Linked DNA regions of Sphingosinicella sp. BN140058. The protein of the gene in region 1 binds, or shares a complex with, the protein of each later gene. Links are inferred from orthologs where the notes say so. Each region holds a gene or a part of one and is shown on either strand. Other genes may lie near its edges. The genes, in order: tsaE and tsaD.

Region 1 (11,418 bases):
CGGCAATCTCGACGATCCCGCAGTCCAGCGTGTCCGAGGCAAAGGCGCAGATCGACTGCGCAACCTTGCGGTTGAGGCTGCCCGCGCGAAGGCTGCCGACGATGATCGCGATACGGTGACGGCTCATGCTCACTCCCCTTTCTGCATGGGCATGCGTGAGCGGAACGGCGCTGTCCACGAAAAGTGACGGCTTGGCGAGGCCGCGCTTGCTCCTTTAGGAGGCGCTGAAGCAAGGAGACGTCCGATGGCCGAGAAAGCGAAGAGCACCAAAACCCGTTCCGGAAAGCAGACCGGCGCCGCGTCGCCGGACCGCGACGCCGGCGAGAGCCGTAACAAGAAGATCGTGACGGGCGCGGCGATCGGCATCGGTTCCGCCGCGATCGTCGCCGCCTTGCTCTACGCCAATCGCCGCGGCAAGACCGACCGGAACGAGGGCTGATCGCCTGAACCGCGCCTGTCGGACGGGTTCAGGCAGGGCTCAAAGGCGGCGGACTAAACACTCCTCAACATCTCGGAGGAGTATCCCATGCGTAAGATCGTCCTGGCCCTCGCAGTCACCAGCCTCACCGTCCCGGCGCTGCCGGCGAGCACCGCCTTCGCGCGCGACACCGGCGTCTATCATGGCCAGACCTGGCGCGGTTCCGATGGCCGGACCTATTGCCGCAAGCCCAACGGAACCACCGGCCTCGTCGTCGGCGGTGCCGCGGGTGCCCTCGTCGGCCGCGAGATCGACAGCCGCGGCAGCCGTGCCACGGGCACCATCCTCGGCGCGGCCGTCGGCGCCCTGCTCGGCCGCCACGTCCAGCGCAACGTCGTCAGCCGCTGCCGCTGAGCCGGCCACCAGCAGCGGCGCGTTCGAGCAGCGGCAGGACATTGCATTTCACGCATGTTCCTGCTACGTTCCACCTGTGCCGCCGGCAGCGAACTCGCCTTTCTTCCGCGAGCCATCGCGCCGTGCCGCCGACTCTCTTGCTGCCGGGCAGAAGCCTCGTCTTTGAAGGCCGGAGACTGATCGATGACGCTCGGCACGTCGGCGTGCCGATGCGAACCCGTCGTGCATGAGAATCGACCGTATTATCGGTCAATACGGTCGATTTTCAGGCGGCGGGACGGCAAGGTCGGGCATCACTGCCGAAGGATCGACATGCGCACTGCCTGCCTCGCCGCTCTGCTGCTCACCGCCGCCTCCCCGCTCCTCGCGCAAATCGCCAGGGTCGACTCGCGCCAGGTCGGCTCGGCCACCCTGCAGAACGTTCCGGAGATACCGGCCGACGTGCGGGACGCGGTGCAGCGTTACCAGAGTTACCGCGAGGCCGAGATCGAGGATTGGCTTCCCGACGGATCGATGCTGATCACCACCCGCTTCGGCGCAACCCGGCAGGTCCACCGCGTCCTCGCTCCGGGCGCGGCGCGGACCCAGCTGACCTTTTTCTCGGAGCCTGTCGGCGGAGTCTGGCGAATCCCGGGCAGCGAGCGCTTCCTGGTCTCACGCGACACCGGCGGTGACGAATGGTTCCAGCTCTACGCGATGGGCCTGACCGGCCCTCCGGTGCAACTGACGGAACCGGGCACCCGCAACCAGTCGCCCGTGCTCGGCAAGGACGGCAAATTGCTCGCATGGTCGCGGGCGGTGAAAGGGTCGAGCGACTATGCGATCCTCGTTGCGAACCCCGCGGATCCGACAAGCCGCCGGGTCGCGTATCAGGGCAAGGGCGCGATCTCGCCTGAGGACATCTCGCCCGACGGCAAGCAAATCCTCCTCACCCGCGGGATCTCGAATCGCGAGATGCGGCTGTCGATCCTCGATGTCGCCACGGGCCAGGCTACCGAACTCGCCTTCACCGCCGCCGAGCCCGCCCGCTATCTGCAGCCACGCTTCGTTCGCGGCGGTGCCGCGATCCTGGCGATCACCGATCAGGGCAGCGACGTGCTGCGTCTGGTCGAGATCGATCTCGCCACCGGCAAGTCTATACAGGTGTCAGGCGAATCGAAGTGGGAGGTGGAGCGGTTCGATCTCAGCGAAGACGGCCGCGTCCTCGCCTATCCCTATAATGAGGACGGTTTCTCGCGACTGGTCGTGCAGGATTTCCGGACACGACGCGCCCTGCCCCAGCCGCAGTTGCCGAAAGGCGTGCTCACCGGCCTCAAATTCTCGCCTGACGGCAAGAGGCTCGGCATCAGCCTGACCAATGCGACCTCGGCTGGCGACGCCTGGACCTGGGACGTGGCGGGCGCGCAGCTGGCGCGCTGGACGCAGTCGGAGCTCGGCGGGCTCGACCCGGCGCAGCTTGCCGAGCCGCGGCTGATCCGCTTCCGCTCCTTCGACGGCTTGTCCGTGCCGGCCTTCGTCTACCGTCCTCGGAACGCGGCGGCGGACACCCGTACGCCGGTAATCATCGACATCCACGGCGGGCCGGAATCGCAGACCCGGCCGATCTGGAATCCCGGGGCGCAATATTTTGCAGATCTTCTCGGAGCGACCGTGATCCTGCCCAACGTCCGCGGCAGCGAGGGCTACGGCAAGGCCTATCTCAACCTCGACAATGGGGCGAAGCGGGAGGACAGCGTCAAGGATATCGGCGCCCTGCTCGACTGGATCGGGCAGCAGCCGGATCTCGATCCGGGCCGGGTCGCGGTCTACGGCCAATCCTATGGCGGCTACATGTCGCTGGCGGTGTCGACCCATTATAGCGACCGCCTGGTCGGCAGCGTCGAGCGCTACGGGATCAGCAACTGGATCTCGTTCCTGCAGAATACCGAGGCCTATCGCCGCGACAATCGCCGCGCCGAATATGGCGACGAGCGTGACCCGGCGATGCGTGCGGTGCTGGAGCGGATCTCGCCGCTCGCCAATGTCGGCGCGATCCGGAAACCGATGCTGGTGATGCAGGGCGCCAACGATCCGCGCGTTCCGCAATCAGAGTCGGATCAGGTCGTCGACCGCCTTCGCGCCGGCGGCGTCGAGACCTGGTACGTGCTGTTCGCGGACGAAGGGCACGGCTTCCAGAAAAAGCCGAACAACGATCTGCGCCGGGAGGTCGAAACCGTCTTCTTACGGAAGTTGTTCGGATCCTCCCCGGAACGGGGAGGTGGCAGCGCGCAGCGCTGACGGAGGGGGTTCGGAGACCTCGTTGACCTGCGCCCTCCTCTCCCCTTCAGGGGAGAGGCCGGGAGAGGGGCAGAGTCCGACCCCGCGCTGAGCTGCGCCGTGAATCTCCCGACTCCCCCTCTCCCCGGCCCTCTCCCCTGAAGAGGAGAGGGTGGCATTACCTCTCCCGCCCGTACCATTCGTCGAGGCGCATCAGCTGGTCATAGTCGCCATAAGGTGCATATTCCGGGTGGAGCTTGGCAGTGAACGGCGCGTCGCCGGTGAGCCAGGCTTCGGCGGCAGCGATGAAGTTGCGGGCGGCGATGGTGGTGAATTCGGCCGGATCGAGGCCGTTGCGTCCGGCGACGGGGCTCGCGACATAGCCGAGCGTGCCTGCCTTCTTGGCGAGCGACCAATATTCGAAGCAGGCCGGCACGCCCTCGATATCGGCGAAGCCGCCATGTTCCGCGATCAGCCCGAGCAAGCCGAGCTGCATCGAATAGCCCTCCCCCACCGCCTTGGGACCGGGCGGAGTGCCGGTCTTGTAATCGACGATCGCGAGGCTGCCGTCGGCAAGGCGGTCGATGCGGTCGGCCATGCCGTGGAGGCGGACGCCGGCGATCCGGTCGGTCTCGCCCCAGGCCTCGGCGCGCAGCGGCACGCGGCCCTTGGCTTCGTTCTCGGCGACTTGCGCGGCGATCCAGTCGATCGCTTCTAGGAGACGCGGCTGCCAGAGGGCGCGCATCAGCGGATGGGCATTGCTGTCGGCCAGCAGCTGTTCGGCCCGCGGCCGCAGCTTGGCAGGATCGCAATCATCCTCCTTCATCCATCGTTCGAGCACCGCATGGACGGCGGTGCCGCGCCAGGCGGCACCGGGATCGGCGTCGGGCATGTCGAGGGCGGAGAGCCGGAGCATCCGGCGGGCATAGAAAGCGAAGGGATCGGCCTTGAGGCGATCGACTTCGGTAACCGAGATGCTTCGCGGGCGGTCCTCGGGCCGCGGCGCCGGCGCCGGCCGCTCTGCCGGAGAATAGGTGGTCGGACGATCGAGCGCCTGTGCCCACTTCTTGTGCAGCGGTGATCGGGTCAGGCCGCCGGTCATCGCTTCGAGCCGCAGCCAGAAACGCGAGGCGACCGCGGGCGCACGCGAGTCGCGCCGGGCGCGGGTGATCAGCACTTGCCGCCCGCCGAGGGCGCAGGCGAAATCGTGGCCGGACAGGCCGATCCGGCGTTCGAGGCTGGGCAGGCCGAGTTCGCTGCGCAGCCGCGGCGCCAGCCACGGATCGGGGGTCGGCAGCTGCGGCCAGGTGCCCTCGTTGAGGCCGGCGAGGATCATCAGGTCGGCCTGCTGCAGCCGCGCCTCGAGCAGACCCAAGATGGCGATGCGCGGATGCTGGCCATAAGGCGGCCGAACCGCGACCGCCGTCATCAATTGCTCGATGATCGCCGGCAAGGTTGACGGCGCGGCATGGCTTGGGCCGTGGGCGGAGGCCGGCTCGACGGCGGTGAGCAGCTCCGCTGCGGCGCGGCCGGCCGGGCCGGCCCAGGCCGCATCGCCGGTCAGCGCCGATGCGGCTTCGCGCAGGGTCGCGAGCAGCCCGGCCACCTGCGCCCGTTCCGTGCGGAAGGCCTGTTCGAGCGGCGCGAGCAGCGGCGATGCGTCTTTCCACCAGGCGAGCGCGGCCTTGCGAAGATCACGGTCGCGGCCACTCCAGTCCGACAGATGCTCGTGGATGCCGGCAAGCCCGGCCGGCGGCCGGGGGCCGCGCAGCGCCAGATCGAGCATGCGTGCGCCGTCCAGCCAGGCGAGCCGCGTCTCCCCCTGGCGAACCAGCGGGTGCTTGAGCAGCGCGAGCAGCGGCACCGGCGCGAAGTGTTCGGCCGCCGCCGCGGCGAGCGCGATCAGCAGGGTCCCCGGCGCGGTTTGCGACAGCGGCCGCCCGGCGCTGTCGTCGGCCTCAATCTCCCAGCGCTCGAGGTGGGCGGAGACGCGGCGTGCGAGCACCCGGTCCGGCGTGACCAGGGCCGCCGTCCGGCCCGGCTCCTCGAGCGCCTCGCGCAAGGCCAGCGCGATCGTCTGCGCCTCCTCGGCCGGGTCGGCCAACTCGAGCGCGCGCACGCCCGACAGCCGGCGGTCGGCCGGCGCCAGCACCTGCCATTTGGAGGTGAAGGCGGCGGGGGCCATGGCGTTGGTGATCGCACGGCTTCGCACCGCCGGCGCATCGCGCCCGCCGCCCCACCGCCACCGTTCGATCTCGCCGCGGCCGACGCCCATCCGGTCGAGCAGCAATTTGAGGTGATATTGGGGATGAGTCTCGATCGATGGGCGCCGCCGGCCGGTCACCGCGTCCGGTTCATGCGGCCCGAGCGCGTCCCACTCCGCCTGCGGCATGGCGAGATCGAAGCCGGGCAGGACGACGCTCCCCTGCGGTAGCCGCGCCACGGTGCGCAGCAGGCCGGCGATGGCCGGCGCGCTGGTGGTGATGCCGGCGGCGCAGACGAAGCCGCGCGGCGGGTCAGCGCGCCAGCGTCGCGCCACCGCGCGAAGCAACCGGTTGCGCCGGTCAGCAAGATCGATGCGGCCGCGGGCGGCGAGCTCGCGCGGCCATTGATCGAGGATCACGGTCAGCCGCGCCAGCGAGGTCTGCCAGTGGATCGACAGATCGGGCAGATCGGCCGCGAATTCGCGCAGCCGCGCCGGATCGACCTCCTCGACCAGCAACTGGTCGAGTGTGCGGGCGAGATCCTCGGCAAGCCGGAGGGCCTCCGCCGCGTCGACGTCCGCCATCTGGCGCTCGATCAGCCGGGCAAGCAGGAACAATCGCTCGACCGGATCGATCGCCGGCGGGATGGGGTCGCCCTCCCCCACCGGATCGAGCGCACCGCCGATGCGCTCGTCGAGCTCGGGATCGCCGACCGGGATCAGCCGCGGAAGCAGCAGGCCGCCGGGCTCCGAGCGGCGCACGAACGCCTCCGAGATCGCCCGCCCCGCCCGGTTGTTGGGGACGAGGACGATGCCGTGGGCGAGGCCGAGCTCACCGCCGCCATGCTGGGCGATCAGGCCTGCGGCGAGCGCGTCGGCGAAGGCGCGATGGGGCGGAATGGTGTAGACGGCAGGGCGGGTCTCGAAGGTCACCGGGCGAGCGTAGCGGCGCGGCATGCCGCTTGGGAAGGCTCAGCCACCCTGCAGCATGTCCTCGGTCTTGCGGATATTGGCCGGTGCGCCGACATCGAACCACAGACCTTCATGGGCGAGGCCGAACAGCCGGCCCGCCTCGATCGCCCGGTTCCAGAAAAGGTTGGTCGAAAAGGGCCCTTCCGGATGCTCGCCCTCGAGCAGGCGTTTCGAGACGATCTGCACGCCGGTGAAGACGAACGGCGCGACCGTGCCCGGCTTGCGGCGGCGCAGCTGGCCGTCCGCCGCCATGTGGAAATCGCCGCGGCCGGGATGGCAGTAGGCGCGGGCGAACGGCACCAGCAGCAGCAGCGCGTCCATCCGGTCCTCGTCCCAGCTCGCCGCCAGCAGGCGCAGCGAATCGATCGGACCGTCGATCCAGAGATTGTCCGAATTGATCACGAAGAATGGATCGGCATCGATCAGCGGCAAGGCATGGATCAGCCCGCCGCCGGTCTCGAGCAATTGTGCCCGCTCGTCCGAAATCACGATCTCGATGTCTGGGATGCGGTGCACCAGATGCGCTTCGAGCGAATCGGCGAGATAATGGACGTTGACCACGGCCTTGTGCACGCCGGCGGCGCGGAGGCGGTCCATGCAATGGTCGATCAGCGGCTTGCCGGCGACTTCGATCAAGGGCTTTGGGCGAGTCGCGGTCAGCGGCCGCATCCGCTTGCCGAGCCCCGCCGCCATCACCATCGCCACCTCGGGAACCTGCGCCGCCGGATCGGGACGAAGCGCCAGCGTCTTGCGGGTCAGGCTCACGGATATTCCCTCCAGGCGTCCGCGCGCTTGTCTGCGGGCACGTTGGCATCGAACCAGGCACGTACCGGCGCCAGCGCCGGGTGTGCGAGGTTGCGCTCGAGATACCCCCAGACCCGGGGCTGCAGCGAGAGATAGAGCGGCTTGGCGTCCCGCTTCCAAAGCCGGGTGAAGATGCCGAGGATCTTGGTGTTCCGCTGGGCGCCGAGCACTTCGTAATGGGCGCGGAACAGCGCCGGATCGGCGACCTGGGCGAGGCTGCAATATTCCGAAAGCATCGCCTCCTCCAGGGACTGGGGCACCTCGCGGCGGGCGTCCTGCAGCAGGGAAACGAGATCGTAGGCGGGGTGGCCGGCAAGCGCGTCCTGGAAGTCGAGCAGGCCGAGCTCGGTCAGGCCGGGGCGCACCATCAGATTGTCGGCATGGTAGTCGCGCAGCACCAGCACGGGATCGTTGGTAGCGACCCGCAGCACGTCGGCCCAGGCTTCGCGCCAGGCGGCGAGATAGCCCTCCTCGTCGACAGAGAACCCGAGCGCGGGCGCGTACCATTCCGGGAAGAGCTGCACCTCGCGGCTCATCGCGGCATCGTCATAGGGCGGGATGTCGGTCGGCGCCGGCTGGCTGCCGAGCCGCGCAAGGATCGCCACCGCGGACCGATAGATGTCGCCTTCGCGGGCGGGATCGCGCTGGAGATAGGGGCCGACCCGGGCATCGCCGAAATCCTCGAGCAGGAGCAGTCCCTGCTCGCGATCGATGCCGAGCGGCCGCGGCGGCGCGAAGCCGCGATCGAGCAGATGCCCCGCGACGCGCAGGAAAGGTCCGATATCTTCATGCTCCGGCGGCGCATCCATCAACACCGCCGTCTCGTCGCCGCGGTGGACACGGAAATAGCGGCGGAAGCTGGCATCGCCGGCAAGCGGCCGAATCTCGGCGCCCCCCCAGCCATGCTTCGCAAGGAAATCGGGGGCGGAAGCGGGCGGAATCATCGGGGCGGCCATCGCGTTTCCCAAGCCGGGGGCAGTTCGGCTGTCAAGGCGCGTGCGCCCTCCCCGTCCCGCGCCAGGCTCAGCCTAAGCGCGTGGCGCCACAAAAGGTCGCCCATCCGCTCGGGCCATTCGATCAGCAGGGCGCCGCCGTCGAGCGCTTCGTCGAGCGCCAGTTCCTCCAGCTCCTGCGTATCGTCGATCCGGTACAGATCGACGTGCCAGATCGGGAGCGTCAGGTCGTCGTAGGGCAGCACGATCGGGAAGGTCGGGCTGGCGACGTCGCCCTCGAAGCCAAGGCCGTACAAAACTCCGCGGGCGAAGGTGGTCTTGCCGGCGCCGAGATCACCGTACAGCGCGACGACGTCACCGGGCCGCAGGCTGCGTGCAAGACGGGTGCCGAGCCGTTCCGTCGCCTCCGGCCCTTCGAGCCGGATCATATCGGTTTCCGCGGCAGCCGGAAGGTGACGGTCGTGCCCGAGCCCGGCTCTGAGACGAGATCGATGCGGCCGCCATGCGCCTCGATGAACTGCTTGGCGAGCGGCAGGCCGAGGCCAAGCGCGGACTCCTCGCCCGATGCGGGACCGGTGGCACGGTTGAAGCGATCGAACACGCGGGTCTGCTCGGAGGCGGGAATGCCGCGGCCATTGTCGGACACGGTGATCTCCGCCACCGAACGGCTGCCCCCGGCATGCAGGAGAACCCGGCCGCCCTCGCCGGTATAGGCGAAGGCGTTCTTGAGCACGTTTTCGAGCGCCTGGCGGAGGCGGCGGCGATCCCCCGTCACACGCCCGGCATGACCCTCGATCCTGACCGCGAATTCGATGCCCTTGCGCCCCACCGAATCGCGGAACATCTCCGCCGCATCCTTGCACATGGTGGCGATGTCGACATCGTCCTCGGCGAGCAGAAGGCTGCCGGTATCGCTCTGGGTCAGATCGAGCACGTCGTCGATCAGCGCACCGAGCCGAGCGACCGACTCGAGGATCGCGCCGACATAGTCCATCGCCGTGAGCGGCAGCTCGCCGGCATAGCCGCCTGCGAGCATCTCGGCGAAGCCGCCGATCGAGGTCAGCGGCGTGCGCAATTCGTAGCTCATGTTGGAGACGAAGGCGGTCTTCAGCCGGTCCGCTTCCTCGAGCGCCGAGGTGCGCTCGCGCAGCGCCGCCTCGACGGTGCGACTGGCGGTGACGTCGAGCATCGTGAAGAGCGCATTGCCGTCGGGCAGCGGCACCGCCGCGAACTCGAACTCGCGGCCGTCGAGGAACGACACCCGTCCGCCGCGCTGCTTGCGCTCCACCGTGGCGCTGCGCACCAACTCCCGCACCAGGCTGGCGTGCGCGGCATTCTTGAGCTTGCGGCCGATATGGGTGGTGAGCGCGTCGATTCGCGGATGGGCGGCAAGCTGCTCCTCCTCGAACTGCCACAGCTCGCGGAAGCGGTTGTTCCAAAGATGGAGGCGCCCGTCGGACGCGAACACGCCGACTGCCTCGAACAGATTGTCGAACGTCGCGGTACGCACCCGCAGCAGGGTGTCGCGGGCGGAGGCGAGCTGAAGCTGTTCGGTCCGGTCCTCGAAGATCAGCAGCAGGCCGCCATCGGGCAGCGGCTGCGCGACGACGCGCAGATGCCGGCCGCCGGGCAGCAGCCAATCCTCTTCCTCGGCATGGAGCGTCTCTGTAAACCAGCGCCCCCGGTCGCGCTTCCACTCGGGATAATCGCGCACCTCGGGCAGGTTGCCGGCCTCCCGCATGCCGTCGAGCAGCCGGTTGAATTCGGGGCCGTCGGCCAGTTGCTCGGCCCGGAGCGAGAACAAGCGCGCGAAGGGCTGGTTGAAGAAGATCAGGCTGCGGTCGCGGCCGAACTGGGCGACGCCCGCCGACAGCCGGTCGAGCATGTCGCGCTGCGCGCTGACGAAGCGGGCGAGATCGGCCCGCGCCTGTTCGCGATCCTCGACGTCGATCGCATAGCCGGCGACCCCCGTGTGGCCGAGCGGCACCTCGACAACCCGCATCATTCGCCGCTCGCCGGCGATGGTCGCCGGCACCGTCCTCGCCGACGGGACCCCGCTCTCCCGCACCATATGCGCCTGACGCACCGCGCTGCCTTCGCTGTCGTCGATCAGCTCGATGCCGCCGCTCGTCACGCTTGCCGCATTCTCCGCCTCGACCGCGCGCACGTAGGCGCCATTGACCATCGCCAGGCGCAGATCGGGGCCGCGATGCCACATCGGGAAGGGCGCAGCCTCGATGAGGCCGGCCAGCGCGTCGAGCGCGCTTGCCAGACGGTCGGCGCGTTCGCGCAACGCCCCGATCTGCTCCTCCGCCTCGGTGGCGTCGATGAACCAGAGCAGCACGGAGCCGGCGGGTGCCGGAGCGGGTGCCGGACCGCCCCGCACCTGGAACACCCGCGCAGATCCATGTGCCCGCACCGCCAGCGAGAAACTGGCCCCGGTGAGCGCCGCCTCGCGAACACGTTCGGCGAGCAGATCGGCCGCGGCCGCTTCCAGCCCGGCATTCTCGCGCGCCAGATCGGCAAGCCGGGCGGGCGGCGCATCGAGGCCGAGCGCGTGGGCGAGCCGGGTCGACGCTTCCGCGCGCCCGTTGGCGTCGGCGATCAGCGGCATCGCCGGCGATGCGGCAAGCAGCGCGCCGGCGCGATCCGCCTGCACGGTTAGCCCGGCCGCGAAATTGGCCCGCCGAGCCGCGCGCAGCGAGAACCACACGGCGAGCGTCAGCCATGCGCCGCAGAAGAGCGCGAGCAGCACTGCGGCCGGGGTAGGAAGCGTCACCACGCCGACTGTCTAGCCGCAAGCGCGGGGATGCGGAAGCAGCCTCTCTGCAGCCCTTGCAGCGGCTCCAAAGCGGGACGGCCAAGCGGGCACGCGCCAACGCAAAAGGCGCGCACCTTGCGGCACGCGCCTTTCGTTGTTCCAACCTGGTGAAAGATCAGGCGGCGTCTTCGGCCTTCTTGGCGTAGATCCGCACCGGCTCCTTGCGGCCGTCGACCACATCCTTGTCGATCAGCACTTCGTCGACGCCGTCCATCGAGGGCAGGTCGAACATCGTGTCGAGCAGGATGTTCTCGAGGATCGAGCGCAGACCGCGCGCGCCGGTCTTGCGCTCGATCGCCTTCTTGGCGACCGACACCAGCGCCTCGTCGGTGAAGGACAGTTTGACGTCCTCCATGTCGAACAGCTTGGCATATTGCTTGACCAGGGCGTTCTTCGGCTCCTTCAGGATCTTGACCAGGGCGACCTCGTCGAGATCCTCCAGGGTCGCGATCACCGGCAGGCGGCCGACGAATTCCGGGATGAGGCCGAACTTCAGCAGATCGTCCGGTTCGCCCTGACGCAGGATCTCGCCGGTGCGGCGCTCTTCCGGCGCTGCGACATAGGCGCCGAAGCCGAT
Region 2 (8,517 bases), 2.9 Mb from region 1 along the record:
GCTCGCCGCGCGGGCCTCGCTCGACACGCATCGCGGCACCATCGAAGTGCTGCACCTGATGGGCGCGACCGATGTCCAGGTTGCCCGGCTCTTTCAGCGCCGGATCGCGCTCGATGCGCTGTTCGGCGGCATCGTCGGCCTTGCCGCTGCGGCCGGTGTCCTCCTCCTCATCGGCAACCGGGTCGGTGCGCTCGGGTCTGATCTGCTCGGCTCCGCGCATCTGCCGATCCTGAGCTGGGCGATCCTGGTCGCGCTGCCGGTCTGCGGCGTGGCGCTCGCAATGGTGGTGGCGCGGGCCACCATTCTTCGTGCATTGGGACGGATGTTGTGATCGCGCGCATTCTCTCCTTCCTGGTTCTCGCCTATCTGCTCGGCTACGCACTGTTCGCGGTGTTGCTGCCGCGGCCGGCGGGCGACGAGAAAACGGATGCCGTCGTCGTGCTGACCGGCGGTGCCAACCGGATGGAACGCGGACTCGATCTGCTGAAGCGGGGTCGTGCGAAACGGATGCTGGTCTCGGGTGTCGCTCGGACGGTGCGTCCCGCCGAGCTCGCCATCCGTTACCCTGGCCACGACAGTCTGTTCGACTGCTGCATCGATCTCGGCCGGGAGGCGGTCGATACGCGCTCCAACGCCGAGGAAGTCTCCCGCTGGATGACCAAGAACAAGCTGAAGAGCCTGCGGCTGGTCACCACCGACTGGCACATGCCCCGCGCCGGGTTCGAGCTTTCGCGTCGTCTGGGCGGAGACGTCGAAGTGATCGGCGATGCGGTCGAGAGCAATCCGAGCTTCCGCCAGCTCTTCACCGAATACAACAAATATCTGCTTCGCCGTGCAGCGGTGCTGGTGGGGGTGTGATGGCGTTGCTTCGTTCCGTCCTGTTCGCCGCCATCTTCTATCTGGTCACCGTGCTGATGATCCTGGTCGCGCTGCCCGCGACCCTGATCTGGCGGCGCCGGGGCGCGCGTGCCGCCGCCCACATCTGGACCCGCTTCCATCGTTGGTGCGCCGTGCATCTCCTCGGGATCCGAACCCGCATCGAAGGACATTTCCCGCCTGGGCCGGCGCTCGTCGCCGCCAAGCACCAGGCGATGTACGAGACGATGGAACTGGTCGTCATCCTCGACACTCCGGCGATCGTGATGAAGCGGGAATTGTCCGATCTTCCGCTCTGGGGCCGGCTCGCGCGCGCCTACGGCCTGATCCCGGTCGATCGCGAGGGCGGCGCCGCGGCGCTGAGGCGCATGCTGCGCGCCGCCGAAGAGGCGGTGGAGGCCGGCCGACCGATCGTCATCTTCCCGGAAGGAACGCGGGTGGCGCCGGGCGATGCCCCGCCGCTTCAGCCGGGTTTCGCCGGGCTGTACCGGGCGCTTCGCCTGCCGGTGGTGCCGATCGCGCTCGACAGCGGGCGGCTGCTGCCGCGCGGCCGCTTCGTAAAGCATCCCGGGACGGTCACGATCCGGGTCGGCGAGACGATCCCCGCCGGCCTGCCCCGCAAGGAGGCCGAAGCGGCAGTGCATGCGGCGATCAACGCGCTGGGCTAGCCCCTCCACGCCGGCTCGAGCCGCTCCCGCAGCCGCCAGCCCGACCTCGTCGGGGATGCCCAGAGGTGGCCGAGCCTGACGGTCGCCACGCGCTGCGGCGGGGCTTTGCAGCACACCAGCACCCGCTGCGGATCGGCGGCGCACAGGATAGCGATGGCCATGTCTTCCCCGCTGGCGTCCGCCAAGGCGCAAACCGGCCGATCCGCGCCGGTGAAGTCCACCGGCAACGCAGGCTCGAAGGTCACACCCGAAAGGGCGATCGTTTCCAAGCCGAGTGAGCGGTCGAGCGCCTGCTCGCGAAGATGGCGGCGTCGCGCCGCGGATTTCCGGCGGGCGAAAGGCGAGCGCGGCAAGACGATGATCGGCCGCGACCAGCTCCTCGGCACCGGTGGTGTCTCCATCCCGATCGCGACCACGATGTCGGCGTCGACTGCAGCGATGCTCGCCGCCTGCAGCCGTCCGCCGGGGCCGGAGACGAAGCCCGAGGTATTGACCACGAACGGCGCAGTCTCCGAAAGCTTCGCGGCCGCACCAACGATCCTGGCGATCGCGAGAGCATTGGTGCTGCCGATGAAGGCGAAGCGGTCGCAAACGGGTTGTTCGCCCACGAAGCGGCCGCGGCTGACGGTGCCCGGAGGGCCGACCATCTTCTGCCCGGGATCGAGATCGAGCAAGGCGAAGCGCCGCTGCCAGGCCAGCATCCGGATGAAGCTGCTCTTGCCGGCATCGGTGGGCCCGATCACCGCGATCCGCGACGCCGGGCCGCGCGCCAGCGTTGCGACCGCATGCTGCCAGTCTTCGGGAACCTCGATGGCGCTTCCTCCTTCCGCTTGAGCTCGAACCGGAACGCTTTGAGCGCGGTTCCGTTGTTCAGCCGATCTCAAGCCAGGAACAGGAGCGTCGGTGAGTAACAGACTGGACAGTATCGACGCTTCCGTCTTCGAACCGCCGGCCGAGGCGGTCGACTTCTATGTCGAGAGCCTGCGCCTCCTCAACGAATCGGGAATTCCGTTCCTGCTTTCGGGCACCTATGCGCTCGGCTGCTACACCGGCATCACCCGCCCGACCAAGGATCTCGACATCTTCTGCAAGGTCAGCGATGCGCCTCGTATCCTCGCCTTCTTCAAGGCCAAGGGATACGAGATCGAGGTCGAGGACGAACGCTGGATCGGAAAGGTGTGGCGCGGCGAGCATTTCTTCGACGTCATCTTCAACATCTCTTCCGCAAGTCTGCCGGTCAACGACGACTGGTTTCGGGAAGTCTACGAGGTTGAAGTCTACGGATCGACCGTGCGGATCACACCGCCGACCGAGTTCATCCTCTCGAAGCTCTTCATCCAGGATCGCTACCGCTACGACGGTGCCGATGTCGTCCATGTCATCCTCAAGAAGCATGACGAGATCGACTGGCATCGCCTGATGACGGCGATGGAGCTCTATTGGGAGCTGCTGTTCATCCACATCCTCAACTTCCGCTTCATCTACCCGACCAAGCGCGATCACATCCCCCGCTGGGTGTTCGACGAGCTGCTGGAGCGGATCCAGGCCCAGGCGGAGCTCCCGCCTGGGGGCATCGACATCTGCCGCGGACGGCTGCTCAGCCCCCGCGACTACATCACCGACATCGGAGAATGGGGTTTCGCCGACGTGGTCGGCAAAGGCCTCGAGGAACGGCATGAGCGAAAACACTGATACGATCACCGTCGCCGCGATCGGCGACCTCCACGTCACCGATACCAACCACAACCGCTACCGCGATCTGTTCGCGGAAATGTCCGAGAAGGCCGACGTCGTCGCGCTCGCCGGCGATCTCACCAATTTCGGCAAGGTCAGCGAAGCGGAGATCCTCGCCGAGGATATGCGCGCCTGTACCATCCCGATGGTCGGCGTGCTCGGCAACCACGATTACGAGGCCGGCCAGGCCGACGAGGTGGTCAAGATCCTCCAGCAGGCGGGTCTCACCATTCTCGACGAGCAGGCCTGCGTGATCAAGGATGTCGGCTTCGCCGGCGTGAAGGGCTTTCTCGGCGGCTTCGGGCGTGGCGAGCTCGGCGCGTTCGGCGAGGATTCGGTGAAGGTGTTCGTCGACGAGTCGCGCAACGAAGCGCGCAAGCTCGAAAATGCCTTGCGCTCGCTGCGCACCGACCGCGCCGTCGCGGTGCTGCATTATGCGCCGGTGCCGGAGACGGTGGAGGGAGAGCCGCTGGAGATCTTTCCGTTTCTCGGTTCCTCCAGGCTCGCCAACGCGATCGATCGCTTCGACAACGTCAAGGCGGTGGTCCATGGCCACGCGCATCGCGGTGCCTATTCCGGCCGCACCCCTCGCGGCGTGCCGGTGTTCAACGTCGCGCAATTCGTGGTCGAGCCGGCGTTCGGCCGTCCCTACGCCTTGCTCGAAATCTAGGCTCAGGCGGGCTCGGCAGGACGGGCCGGCGGAGGAGCCGGGGTCGGTTGAGGGCGCGGCTGGCGAATGACCTGCGGCGCCGGCCGGGTTTCAAGCAGGGCGGCGGTCTCGATCTCGTCGAGCGCCCGGCGGGCGCCGAGATAGCGGCGTGCCTTGGCCACCCAACTCGCCGCGCGGTCGCGTCCAGGAAGCCGGGTGACTTCGGCCAACGCCACTTCCACCTGGCCCCCTTCCAGGCTGGAGATTGCCCGCCGCAGCCGTTCGGACGCGAGCGTCGACTGTGTACCCTCCTTGCGGATCGAAACCAGGCTGCCGAGTTCGGTCTGGAACGCCGCCCACCAGCTCTGATCCGGGCCGCCGCTGACCAGGAACGGCTGCACCTGGCGAAGCTCCTCCTGAAGCTTCTGGAGGGTGATGGGATCGCGGGACGCCGTAATGATCGTGGCGACTGCCTGCGGCTGAGTGGCGGCGAAGCGTTGCTGGAGAAGGCCCTCGATATAGCCGAGCGCCACCCCCCGATCGAGCGCGCGGCGCGCGGCGAAGGCGACCAGCAATCCCTCGGCGCGATCGGCATTGCCGACCGCCGCGCGGGATTGAACGTCGAGCTGCGACACACGCTGCTCGAGCCGTGCCACACGAAGGCTGGTCTCCGGATCGCCGGCCATCTGGCCGGGCTGGAGCGGCGCGAGGACAGGCGCCGCCGGCTGCGGCGCCTGTTGTACCGGGCGGTCTGCAACGACCGGTGCGGGCGGGACGATGCCGAGCATGGCAGCACCTTCGTTCCAGCGAGACAGCAGCCAGGCCATCGCAGCCACGCCGGCGAGAAAGGCGAGCAGCAAGCCGATCAGCAATTGGACGATACGGCGCCTCGGCCGTGCGGCGGCGAGATCATCGCCAGGGCTGTACTCCATGCTCACCGATCCCGTCCCGTCATCTGCGACGATCCAGCCTTGCACAGCTGCGCCGCGAGTTCCAGCAATGCCTCGTCACGCGGGGCGGCAGCGACCGAGAGCCCGGCCCAGCCGCCGCCCGCCGCATCGGCCGTGGCCCTGCTGATCGCGGCGATCCGGATAGGAGTCTTATCGGACACCAAGCCGGCGAGGCGGCGTGCCGCGCGCGGAGAATGGAGGAGAATGAGTGCGCCGCCGGCGATCGCGCATTCGGCTTCGGCCGGAAGGCCCGGCACCGTTTCCGCTGCATAAACGATCCGCCGCTCGAGGTGAACGCCGGGCCAGTGGAGGGCGACGTGGTCGCGGCCGCACAGATGCAGGACGCGGTCGCACCCGTCCCCGGCCGCCAGAGCAAGGGCCGCGAGCCCATCCGACGGACCAGTCACGACCTTGACCGCTCCTGCTTCTCGCGCCGCCGCCGCAGTCGCGTCGCCCACGGTGTAGGTGGGGAGGTTCGGCAACGGTCCGCCGTGGCGCGCCGCATTGGCGCTGGTCAGCAACAACGCATCGAAGCTGCCCTCCGGCAGAGCCCAGGCGACTGGACGAACCTGGAACAAAGGGGCGACGATCGGCTCCATGCCCATCGAGACGGCGCGCTCGGCTGTCTCGCTCGCGCCGGGCTCAGGCCGCAAAATCAGCAGCCGCGTCACCCCGCGAAGAGCGCCCGCAGACCCGGCGACGCCCTGCTCAGCAAGGCGCTTGCGAGCGTCAGCGGCGTTTCCCGGTCGTCTACTGCAAACCGTTCTTCGCAGCGTACGATCTCGCTTCCATCTGGGCTGATGATTTCGGCACGCAGGTGAATCTCGTCGCCGTCGAGCCGCGCCAGCGCCGCGATCGGTGATCGGCAGGTGCCGCCAAGGCCTTCCAGCAGGCGCCGCTCCGCGGCGACGCAGAGATGGGTGGCGCGGTCGTCGATTGCTGCGATCAGGTTACGCGTGCGCCGATCGCCGGTGCGAACCTCGATGCCCACAGCGCCCTGTGCCGGCGCCGGCAGGAAGTCGTCTAAGACGACTCCGATTTCGGGGTGATTGAGGCGCTCCAGTCCTGCGGAGGCCAACAGCGTGGCATCGGCCTCACCGCGGTCAAGCTTCCGCAAGCGGGTCTCGACGTTGCCGCGGATCGGCACGATCACCAGATCGGGCCGCCGCGCCAGTATTTGCGCGGCGCGTCGCGGAGACGAGGTGCCGACCCGCGCACCTGGCGCCAGCCCCTCCAGGCTGTCGGCGCCGATCAGACGGTCGCAAACGCTTGCTCGCGGCAGCATCGCCGCGATCAGCAGCGTCTCGGGCCGGAAGGTCTCCACATCCTTCATCGAATGGACCGAGATGTCGGTGCGACCATCGCCGAGGCAGGCATCGAGCTCCTTCGTCCAGAGGCCCTTGCCGCCGATCTCGGCGAGCGGTCGATCGCGGACGATGTCGCCGGTGGTGGTGATCGGAACGATCTCGATCCGCTCCGGACCCCAATCATGGGTGTCCCGGAGCGCGGTCGCGACCATGCGCGCCTGCGCGAGTGCAAGCGGCGAACCTCGTGTACCTATGCGGATGGTGCCCATCATGGGGAGGTTGTGCTAGCGGGTCGCGCGATGGCAGGGAAGCGCCGATGAGCCTTATCCTCGGAATTGAATCAAGCTGCGACGAAACCGCGGTGGCGCTGGTCACGCGCGAGCGCGAGGTGCTTGCGCATCGACTCGCCACGCAGGAGAGCGCCCACCGTCCCTATGGCGGCGTGGTTCCCGAGATTGCGGCCCGTGCGCATGTCGAGATCCTGCCGACCCTGATCGAAGAGGCTCTTGCCGACGCGAAGGTAAGCCTCTCCGACGTCGACGCAATCGCGGCAACGGCAGGCCCCGGCCTCGTCGGTGGCGTCATGGTGGGGCTCGTCGCCGGCAAAGGATTGGCGCTCGCGGCCGGCAAGCCGCTGATCGCGATCAATCATCTCGAAGGACACGCGCTCTCGCCGATGCTGAGCGAACCCGATCTGGCTTTCCCATACCTCCTCCTGCTCGTCTCGGGCGGTCACTGCCAATTGCTGTTTGTCGAGGCCCTCGGCCGCTACCGGCGGCTGGCGACGACGATCGACGATGCTGCCGGCGAGGCGTTCGACAAGACCGCGAAACTGCTGGGCCTCGGATTCCCGGGCGGACCGGCGGTGGAGCGCGCCGCGGCGGAAGGCGACAGAAATTCCGTGCCACTGCCTCGGCCACTGGTCGGCTCGCCCGAACCGCATTTCTCCTTTGCGGGACTGAAGAGCGCGGTTCTCCGCGCCAGGGACAGTGGCCGTTATCGACCGGAGGACATCGCTGCCTCGTTCCAGCAGGCTACGGTCGACTGCCTGGTCGATCGCACCGCCCGCGCGCTCGGCCGCGCAGCCGGCGCCACCGCTCTGGTCGTCGCCGGCGGCGTCGCTGCCAACAAGGCGGTGCGCTCCGCCCTCACCGCGCTCGCGGAGCAGCGCGGCCTCCCCTTCGTGGCGCCGCCGTTATGGCTGTGCACCGACAACGCGGCGATGATCGGTTGGGCTGGTGCGCTTCGCCTCGAAGCCGGACTGACCGACGGCCTCGATGCCCCTGCCCGGGCGCGCTGGCCGCTTGATCCCGATGCCGAGAAGGTCCGCGGCGCGGGTGTGAAGGCGTGAAGCGGCTTCCTTCCGCGGCCGAACGCCGCCAGACTGGACTGGGAGGACGTTTCTGATGATGGGCACGCAGGGCATGGTGGGCGTCATTGGCGGCGGCGCCTGGGGTACCGCGCTGGCGCAGGTGGCCGCTGCGGCCGGTCCCTCCCTGTTGTGGGCGCGCGAGCCGGAGGTGGTGGCATCGATCAACGAGCGGCACGAAAACAGCCTCTTCCTAGCCGGGGTCGCGCTCGATCCGGCGGTCCGCGCGACCGCCGATCTTGAGGCGCTGGCCGGCTGCGAGGCCCTGCTGGTGGTGACTCCGGCGCAGCATATGCGGGCGGTGCTCGCATCGATGCCGCGGCTGTCGAGCCCGCTTATCCTCTGTGCCAAGGGCATGGAAGACTCGACCCGCAAGCTGATGCACGACGTCGCTCGGGAGGAGCAGCCCGATGCGCCGATTGCCGTCCTCTCCGGACCGACCTTCGCGCATGAGGTTGCCGCCCGAAAGCCCGCCGCGGTGACGCTTGCCGTCGATGATGCCGCAATCGGCGAGCGGCTCCGCGCGCGCCTCGCCAGGCCATGGTTCCGCCCCTATCTGTCCGATGACGTCATTGGGGCAGAAATTGGCGGGGCGGTGAAGAACGTGCTGGCGATCGCGTGCGGCGTCGTCGACGGATGCGGGCTCGGGCTCAATGCTCGCGCAGCGCTGATCTCGCGCGGTTTCGCCGAGATGACCCGCTTCGGCCTGGCGCGCGGCGCCCGCGCCGAGACGCTCGCCGGTCTTTCCGGCCTCGGCGATCTCGTCCTGACCTGTTCGTCGACGGATTCACGCAATTTCAGCCTCGGCAAGGGGCTTGGCGAGGGCCGAAGTGCAGCCGATCTGCTCGCCGACCGGCGCACGGTTGCGGAGGGGGCGTTCACCGCGCCGGTGCTGCACCGCGCCGCTGCCGAAGCCGGCATCGATATGCCGATCGTGGCCGCCGTTTGCGCGCTGCTCGCCGGG

What was found.
Region 2: the proteins of tsaE (region 1) and tsaD are in contact, whole or in part, in a crystal structure (PDB 6N9A), measured with the Thermotoga maritima proteins. The link is inferred for Sphingosinicella sp. BN140058 from one-to-one orthologs. Residues at the interface, in WP_004082108.1 of Thermotoga maritima: Leu37, Gly38, Lys46, Lys57, Val59, Lys60, Ser61, Thr63, Phe64, Thr65, Leu66, Met67, Val69, Pro71, Tyr82, Arg83, Leu84, Asp86, Asp88, Phe89, Asp93, Ile128, Asp130, Glu131, Arg134; in WP_004082750.1 of Thermotoga maritima: Cys10, Asp11, Arg49, His50, Leu82, Gly84, Gly135, Gly136, Glu154, Thr155, Leu156, Asp157, Asp158, Ser159, Glu162, Asp165, Lys166, Arg169, Leu170, Tyr175, Lys213, Thr214, Leu217, Tyr218, Gln221, Arg222, Asn324.

What each region holds. Positions count from the first base shown.
Region 1 is NZ_CP035501.1:5,288,118-5,299,535, reverse strand. The notes cover bases 6,729-9,727. They hold tsaE (tRNA (adenosine(37)-N6)-threonylcarbamoyltransferase complex ATPase subunit type 1 TsaE), read right to left. Parts: upstream 8,449-9,727; coding sequence 8,008-8,448; downstream 6,729-8,007. Other genes in these bases: ETR14_RS24020 (PAS domain-containing sensor histidine kinase), read right to left, coding at 8,445-9,727; ETR14_RS24030 (aminoglycoside phosphotransferase family protein), read right to left, coding at 7,025-8,023; ETR14_RS24035 (nucleotidyltransferase family protein), read right to left, coding at 6,729-7,022. Outside these bases: ETR14_RS24060 (NADPH-dependent FMN reductase), read right to left, coding at 1-127; ETR14_RS24055 (hypothetical protein), read left to right, coding at 245-439; ETR14_RS24050 (glycine zipper 2TM domain-containing protein), read left to right, coding at 527-832; ETR14_RS24045 (prolyl oligopeptidase family serine peptidase), read left to right, coding at 1,145-3,109; double-strand break repair protein AddB, read right to left, coding at 3,267-6,248; more of ETR14_RS24035, read right to left, coding at 6,264-6,728; more of ETR14_RS24020, read right to left, coding at 9,728-10,799; ATP-dependent Clp protease ATP-binding subunit ClpX, read right to left, coding at 10,957-11,418. UniProt on the Escherichia coli protein: Required for the formation of a threonylcarbamoyl group on adenosine at position 37 (t(6)A37) in tRNAs that read codons beginning with adenine.
Region 2 is NZ_CP035501.1:2,366,971-2,375,487, forward strand. What follows is about bases 5,601-8,517. They hold tsaD (tRNA (adenosine(37)-N6)-threonylcarbamoyltransferase complex transferase subunit TsaD), read left to right. Parts: upstream 5,601-6,500; coding sequence 6,501-7,535; downstream 7,536-8,517. Other genes in these bases: hemC (hydroxymethylbilane synthase), read right to left, coding at 5,601-6,456; ETR14_RS10730 (NAD(P)H-dependent glycerol-3-phosphate dehydrogenase), read left to right, coding at 7,591-8,517. Outside these bases: ETR14_RS10680 (ABC transporter permease), read left to right, coding at 1-331; ETR14_RS10685 (YdcF family protein), read left to right, coding at 328-858; ETR14_RS10690 (1-acyl-sn-glycerol-3-phosphate acyltransferase), read left to right, coding at 858-1,544; ETR14_RS10695 (Clp1/GlmU family protein), read right to left, coding at 1,541-2,287; ETR14_RS10700 (nucleotidyltransferase family protein), read left to right, coding at 2,448-3,236; ETR14_RS10705 (metallophosphoesterase), read left to right, coding at 3,220-3,948; ETR14_RS10710 (hypothetical protein), read right to left, coding at 3,951-4,859; ETR14_RS10715 (uroporphyrinogen-III synthase), read right to left, coding at 4,862-5,548; more of hemC, read right to left, coding at 5,545-5,600.